2 regions of the Methylosinus sp. DMC45 genome follow, and region 1 is predicted to be linked to the other one. Evidence: riboswitches for the same ligand, from Rfam matches in the RefSeq annotation. Region 1 holds a riboswitch; the other holds the start of a gene.
The links. Region 1 has a riboswitch for cobalamin ahead of ACT53T_RS08200 (TonB-dependent receptor plug domain-containing protein). Riboswitches for the same ligand answer to the same signal wherever they lie in the genome.

Region 1 (3,706 bases):
TTGCGCCGCGTGCTGGTGAGCGCCGCAATGGCGGCGAAGCCCGCGAGCGGCGCCGCGCAAGCGAAAGCCAGCGAGAAGAAGGCGCCGACGAGAATGAGCGCGCCGCTCCACAGCAGATTGCGCTCGTCGATGATGGGAAGTGAAAGCCTTGTCATGCGATGCTCCTTATTTATGAGCGGGGACGAACGCCCTGCTCTGCCGAAGGTCAATGCCGAAGATCAATGCGCCGGCCGATCGAGCGGATCGGGCTCGACGAGCCCGAGCCAGCGCGCCCGCAACGCATCCCACAATGAGAGCCGCGACCAATCGGGCTCACGCAGGACTTTCTCCGTTTCTGGATGCAGAAACGGATTGGGCAAGAGCACGGCGAGCTGCTGCTCATCCGCGCCATTGAGCAATTGCAGGCTCCAGGACATTGGAACGCATGTGCCGGAGAAGCGCCGATGCAGCTCCGCACGCGCCGTGCGCCTGCGCCGCGCGAGCTCCGGCGACGTCGGCCGGCTGCGCGGTCCTTTCGTCTCGCCGATGCAGACATGAAAATGCGTCTGCCCAAAAGCGATGGTGAGATAGCCGTCGAGAAGACCGATATGCGTCGGCGCATGATCGACATGAATCTCGAAGGCCGCGCCTTGAATGATCGGCCCGAACACGATCTCGCGCCAATGATTTTGAAAAAGATCGCGCAGCAGCGCTTCGAGGCTCTGCGCGTCGGTCGGCAGAGCGAAGACATCGACCGGCGTTCCATCCGGCTCCAGGCGCCTTTGCGGCGTCGCATTCGTCATTGGTTCATTCTCCCTGAAACCTCATCACCAGCTGAATTTCACGCCGCCATAGATGGAGCGTCCCGCCGTTCCGTAATCGTAGACTTCCTCATAGCGCGCATCATTGACATTCTCGATCCGCGCGAACACAGACATGCGTTCGTCGATCTTGTAATCGGCGAAGAGATCGAGCTTGGCGTAAGGCGCGAGCGTCACGCGCTGCGAGAAAATATAGTCATAGTCGGGATTGGGCCCGACGTAGCTGAGGCGCGCCTCGAGCTCCAGCCCTGCGATTCCCGTGTAGATGAGGGAGCCCGTCGCCTTGTCGCGCGGCCGACGGTACAGGCTGCGATGCGTCGTCAGATTTTCCGCGGCGAGATGCGTGTAGCTGGCGCGCAAGCGCCATTCGCCGGGAATGACGATCGCCTCGCCGGAGAATTCGACGCCTTTCGTGCGCGCGCGGCCGACATTGTAATAGCAGCCGAAAGCCTGTGTCGCAGAGCAGCTCGGCGCGCGGCCGAATTCAATGAGATCGCGAAAGCGATTTTCGAACAGCGACACGGAGGCATAGAGACGCTCGCCGAACAAGGATTGATCGACGCCGACGTCATATCCGACGCTCGTTTCCGGCGCGAGCGTCGGATCGCCATATTGGCTGAAGCGCTGATAGAGCGAGGCGACGCGCGCGCCCGTTCCGGCGCTGCCGCGCAATTTGGTCCCCGTCTCCTCGAGGCGGTAAGCGGCGGTGGCGCGCCATGTCGCGAATGTGCGATTTTGATCGACGGCGTCGATACGTCCGCCATAGGACAGATCGACGCGCTCGAGCAAGGTGAGCTTATGCTGCGCGAAGCCCGAATGCGTCGTCTGCGCAGCGTCGATCGGCGTGAATGTGGTCGGCGGAACAGGGTCCTGCGACGTGCGGACAGACTCCGTCTCATTGCGAGCGCCGAAGGTCAGAAGGCCGAATTCGCCGAGCGTGAGATCGCCCTGATATTCGAAGCCGCGCCGCGTTCCACGATAGCCGCGCCGGCAATTATAGGCGTCGAAGCTCGCATCATAGCAGGAGCGCGCCTGCCAGACGTCGCGGTTCGTCACATTGCCGAACAGAGTGAAACGATTGTGCAATGCGCGATCGAACATGTCGGCGTCGACGCGCGCAAAGCCTTGCGCGAATGTCGCATGCTGATGGTTCTGCGGATCGTAGGCGTCGATCGCCGAGAAGGAATAGGGATTGTCGAAGCGGATCGCGCTGTCATAGCCGAAGAAACCGGCCGCGACCGCGACATCCTCATTCATGCGATAGCCGAGGCGCGCGCTGGCGCCGCCCTTTCTGGTCGGATCATTGGGCGGCAGAGGCGGCAGAGGCGTCTTGCCGTCGCCGATCGTCAGCGGGCGCGCAATGCGATAGCCATAGCGCGGATGGCCGTCGATCGTCAGCGCATCGATCGCGAATGCGTACCACAAGCGATCCTCGCTTCCCGAGACGCGCGCGCGCAAATGTCCGGTTCCATAGGAGCCGCCTTCCAGGGAGAGAGACGCGCGCGGCCGTCCCTCGCCTTTGCGCGTGACGATGTGAATGACGCCGCCCATCGCATCCGAGCCATAGAGCGCCGATTGCGGGCCGCGCAGCACCTCTATGCGCTCTATGTCCGTGGCGACGAGGCCGCCGAGATCGACGGAGCCGTCGGTGGAGGACGGATCGCCGATGCGCACGCCATCGACGAGGACGAGCGTCTGGCCAGGCGTCGCGCCGCGTAGAAACACGGAGGTCTGCGCGCCGGGACCGCCCGTCTCATAGAGATCGAGGCCCGGCGCGCCGCGCAGCGCCTCGGTGAGGCCGGTCGCGCCGCGCTTCTCGATCTGCGCGGACGGAATGACGGTGACGGAGGAGGAGGATTTGTCGACGCGCTCCTCGACGCGATCGGCGGAGACGATGGTCGCCGCGCCGATCTCAACCGTGGGCAGAGCCTCCTGCCCCGCGGCGGAAGCGGGAAGGAGAAGCGAGGCGGAAAGAAACGCAATATGAGAAGCAGCGCCCGTGAGGGCGGCCCGATGGGACAGGGAGGACATTGCCGGAAGACTCGCAGCAGACGTGGGCCGTCACTGCGAAAGGTCGCGACCCTCTCGCGCTATGCGAAAAGGGTCTCGGCCGCCTCGGTGCACCCCGCCCGACGCTATCGCGCGTGACCACGACTGATGGCAGGTCTCCTGGCTCGCGGGTCAGCGCCTTCGGATCGCCTTCCCGGAGCGCATGGCTCCAGTGGCTCGTTTGATCCTCGGCTCGCCGCTCACAGTTGCGGGGGCAGCCGCGGCTTCGCGCCGTCGCCGACGCTCACCGCATTCCCTTTTGATCCCTCGAGAGGGAACCATCGCCTTTCAATAGAGCCGCACAGCGCTCCCCTGTCAAGCACGCGGAACGAAGCCGCGCGCGGCGCGTTGGAACTGCGGCGGGACTCGTCCCCGGAACTCGCGCCCGGAACTCGCGCCATGGAAAATTCGATTAGAATTTCGGAGAAGATCAATGAGCGCCATTCACCTCGTCGCCACCAATGACCTGCCGCGCGCCAAAGTCGGCGGCGTGGACGATCCGAGCGTGCGCTGGGCGGGCGCCTTCGCCTCCTGCGGCGAGCATGGCGCGACGCAATCCTCGACCATCGTCTATGAGATCGAGCCCGGCGGACGGCTCGGCTGGCACACGGACGCCACCGAGGAGACGCAATATATTCTCGGCGGCTGCGGCGAATTGCGCGCAGAAGGCGGCGTCGTCCATCACGTGCGGCCGGGCGACGTCTTCGTCATTCCGACGCCGCTGCGGCATGATCTCGTCAACACGGGCGAGGAAACGCTGCGCGCCGTCGCCTTCTTCGCGGCGCCGATGTTCACGCAGCGTTTCGACAATGTGATGATCGCGCCCGACGTGCATGTGCTGGGCACGCCGAACCGCG
Region 2 (3,706 bases), on a different contig from region 1:
TCGACGCGCCGCGCCGTCAGCGCCGCGATCACCTCATCGAGCGGCAGATGCTCGTAACGGAGCGCGATCGACAATTCGTCGAGCACGAGCAGCCGAATCGACTTCGAGGCCATCAACTCCTTCGCCTTCTCCCAGGCGCGCCGCGCCGCCGCCTCGTCGCGGGCGCGGTCCTGCGTCTCCCAGGTGAAGCCTTCGCCGAGCGTGTGCCAGGCGAGCAGCCCGTCCTCGCCGCCGAGCCTCTCGAGAATGCGCCGCTCGCCCGTGTCCCAGGCGCCCTTGCCGAATTGCACGACGCCCACCGCGAGCCCATGCCCCATCGCCCGCAGAGCGAGGCCGAAGGCCGCGGTCGATTTGCCCTTGCCGGGGCCGGTATGGACCATCAGCAGGCCTTTTTCGGCGATGCTCTTGCCGGCGACCTCGGCGTCCTGCACGGCTTTGCGCTTCTCCATCTTCTCACGATGGCGGCGGGCGGCGTCTTCTTCGAGCGGCTTGCTGGCGTCGGTCATGATTTTAATAAAGCGCAGGGCTAGCCATCTGTCGAGATTGCCGTCAGCAACGACCGAAGCGCTGGGATTTCTTCCGTCGCGGTCTTCCATAAAATATTGCAGTCGATGTCATAATAGGCGTGAATCAAGCGATTGCGCATCGATGTGATCTCGCGCCAGGGCACAGAGGGCGCGGCGGCGCGAGTCTCGAGACTTACTTTGGACGCCGCCTCGCCCATGATTTCGATTGCGCGAGCCAGCGCGAAGGTGAGCATTCGATTCCTGTCGAGATCGCTGCGCACACGGCCCGCGATGAAACGGCCGGCGTCTTCCGCCGCCTCGATCATATGGCGAATTCGTATCGCATCGTCAGGCGGCATACTGAATCTCGGCCTTGCGTACGACGTCCTCACGAAAATATCGGCTGAGATCCCCGGCCGTGCGCAGGTCGATGGTCCGTCCGCCGAGCAGCTCGGACAGTTCCGTCTCGATGCGGGCCATTCCGAGCAGCCCCGGCTCGCGATCCGGCTCGAACTCGACCAGGAGATCGATATCGCTGTCCGGCCGCGCAGAGCCCGAGAGCTCGGAGCCGAACAAGGAGAGCCTGCGGATGTGATGCCGACGGCAGACGGCGGCCAACGCGTCCGGGTCGGGGAAGACCAGGGCAGACATTCGTCAACTCCTCGTAGCCGCGCCGTTTGACGGCGCCCGAGCGCCAGATTATGACTGGTTGCGACGGTCCTCCGCAAGGAGGCGAAGAGGGAATGCGGTATGGGGCTCGCCCCTGATCCGCGGCTGCCCCCGCAACTGTGAGCGGCGAGCGCGCGCCCGTGATGCCACTGGGTCAAAACCCGGGAAGGCGGCGCGCGCAGCGACCCGTGAGCCAGGAGACCTGCCGTCGCCCGAAACCATTGAGGCCGCCGGTGGGGCGGCGAGGAGCAGAACATGACCACGAAGACCCTTTCCGCCGCCGCGATCGTCTCCGCCAGCCGCCTCGAGATCCTGCGCGCCGCGCTGGTCGTGTTCACGCTCGGCGCCGGCCTCGTCTATCTGGCCGGCTTCTCCTATGCGAGCGTCGCGCATAACGCCGCGCATGATTCGCGCCATTCGCTCGGCTTCCCCTGCCATTGACGCAGCGGTGATCCAGCGACTCCTCGCGGTCGGCCTTTTGGCCGGCCTTCTCGCGGGGCTAGCGGTCGCGGCCCTGCAGAATGTCACCACGACTCCGCTGATCCTCGCCGCCGAGGTCTATGAGACCGCGGCCGAGCAGGCTCATGCCGGAGTCGAGGCGCATCAGCACGCGCACGCCGTCGAGCCCGCTTGGGAGCCCGCGCCGGGCCTCCAGCGCACCGCCGCGACCAGCCTCGCCACCAGCGTCACCTCCATCGGCTACGCTTTCGTGCTGCTGGCTCTGATGCTGCTCTCCGGCGAAACGATCGAGCCCAAGCGCGCCGCGCTCTGGGGCGCCTGCGCTTTCGCCTCCACCGGCCTCGCCACCAGCCTCGGCCTCGCGCCGGAGCTGCCGGGCAGCGCCGCCGGCGATCTCGCCGCGCGCCAGCTCTGGTGGATCGGCACGGCGGCCGCGACCGGCGCCGGCCTTTTTGCGCTGCTGCGCGTCGAGCGTCCGCTCGTCAAAGCGCTCGGCGTCGCGCTCATTATCGCGCCGCATCTCATCGGCGCGCCGCAGCCGCCCGCGCCGGAGAGCACCGCGCCGGCCGAGCTGGCCGCGCGTTTCGCCGCCGCTTCGCTCGCCATTCACGCGATCACCTGGATTCTGGTCGGCGCGGCGGTCGGCTTCGTCTGGCGCCGTCTGCCGACAAAGACCGGCGCGGAGGCCGCGGCGTGAGCGCTCTCGCCAAAATCCCCGCCACCATCGTCACCGGCTTTCTCGGCGCCGGCAAGACGACGCTGATTCGCCATATCCTCGAGACGGCGCGCGGCCGCCGCCTCGCGCTCATCATCAACGAGTTCGGCGATGTCGGCGTGGACGGCGATATTCTTCGCGCCTGCGGCGTGGAGAATTGCCCCGAGGAAAACATCGTCGAGCTGGCCAATGGGTGCCTCTGCTGCACCGTGGCCGATGATTTCGCGCCGGCGATCGAGGCGCTGCTCGCGCATCCGAACCGGCCCGAGCACATCATCATCGAGACCTCCGGCCTCGCTCTGCCCAAGCCTCTGGTCAAAGCCTTCGAATGGCCGACGATCCGCCCGCATCTCACTGTCGATGGCGTCATCGCCGTGGTGGACGGCCCCGCGGTGGCGGCGGGCCGTTTCGCCGATGATCTCGACGCCATCGCCAAGGAGCGCGCCGAAACCCTCGCGATCGACCACGACAATCCGCTGGAAGAAGTGTTCGAGGATCAGCTTCTCTGCGCCGATCTCATCGTGCTCAACAAGACCGATCTGCTGAGCGCGGAAGACGAAGCGCAAGTCGCAGAGCAAATCCGCGCCACCGCGCCCCGTGCGATAAAGCTGCTGCGCGCCAGCGAGGGCAGGCTCGATCCCGCGATACTCCTTGGCCTCGGCGCGGCGGCGGAGGACGATCTCGCCAATCGCCCCTCTCACCATGATACGGAAGAGGGCCACGATCACGATGATTTCGAGAGCTTCGTCGTCGAGATCGCCGCCGCGCGCGATCCGGCCGAGCTGATCGAGCGCCTGGCCCGCGTCGCCGAGGCGCATGACGTTCTTCGCATGAAAGGCTTCGTCGAAATCGCCGGCAAGCCGATGCGCCTCTTGGTGCAGGGCGTCGGCGCGCGTTTCCGTCATCAGTTCGACCGCCCCTGGCGCGCCGATGAAACGCGCGCGAGCCGCCTCGTCGTCATCGGCGAGAAGGGTCTCGATCGCGCGGGCGTGACGGCCATGCTGACGAGCTGAGGACGCGCCATGCATCTGCTCGCGCGCGATCTCCATGGCCTCGACGATAATGAGGCGGCGGTCGATCTCGGGCAGACGCCGGCGCAAATCGTCTTCCTCTCTTTCTCCGACGCCGAGCTTTGCCTCCTCGCCGAGCTGCATGAGCAGAACGCCGCGCTTCCCTCCTTGCGCTGCGCCTCGCTCGCTAAGCTGAAGCACCCCTATTCGGTCGATCTCTACATCGACAAGGTCGCGCGCCATGCGCGGCTCGTGGTCGTGCGCCTGCTCGGCGGCAAGGATTACTGGGCCTATGGCGTCGATGAGCTCGCGACCGCGGCGCGCATGCGCGGCTTCGCGCTGGCGGT

Region 2: linked by a shared signal. The riboswitch ahead of ACT53T_RS11165 (CbtB domain-containing protein) and the one ahead of ACT53T_RS08200 (TonB-dependent receptor plug domain-containing protein) in region 1 are both predicted to bind cobalamin.

Annotation. Positions count from the first base shown of each region.
Region 1 covers NZ_JBQUZK010000035.1:11,491-15,196, forward strand. Annotated here, with positions in the region: gene ACT53T_RS08190 (hypothetical protein) at 1-155, opposite strand, end outside; gene ACT53T_RS08195 (DUF7676 family protein) at 219-782, opposite strand; gene ACT53T_RS08200 (TonB-dependent receptor plug domain-containing protein) at 807-2,831, opposite strand; cobalamin riboswitch at 2,943-3,147, opposite strand; gene ACT53T_RS08205 (cupin domain-containing protein) at 3,283-3,706, shown strand, end outside.
Region 2 covers NZ_JBQUZK010000038.1:101,390-105,095, reverse strand. Annotated here, with positions in the region: gene cobO (cob(I)yrinic acid a,c-diamide adenosyltransferase) at 1-506, opposite strand, end outside; gene ACT53T_RS11175 (HepT-like ribonuclease domain-containing protein) at 527-865, opposite strand; gene ACT53T_RS11170 (nucleotidyltransferase family protein) at 855-1,157, opposite strand; cobalamin riboswitch at 1,205-1,399, shown strand; gene ACT53T_RS11165 (CbtB domain-containing protein) at 1,431-1,616, shown strand; gene ACT53T_RS11160 (CbtA family protein) at 1,624-2,331, shown strand; gene cobW (cobalamin biosynthesis protein CobW) at 2,328-3,362, shown strand; gene cobN (cobaltochelatase subunit CobN) at 3,372-3,706, shown strand, end outside.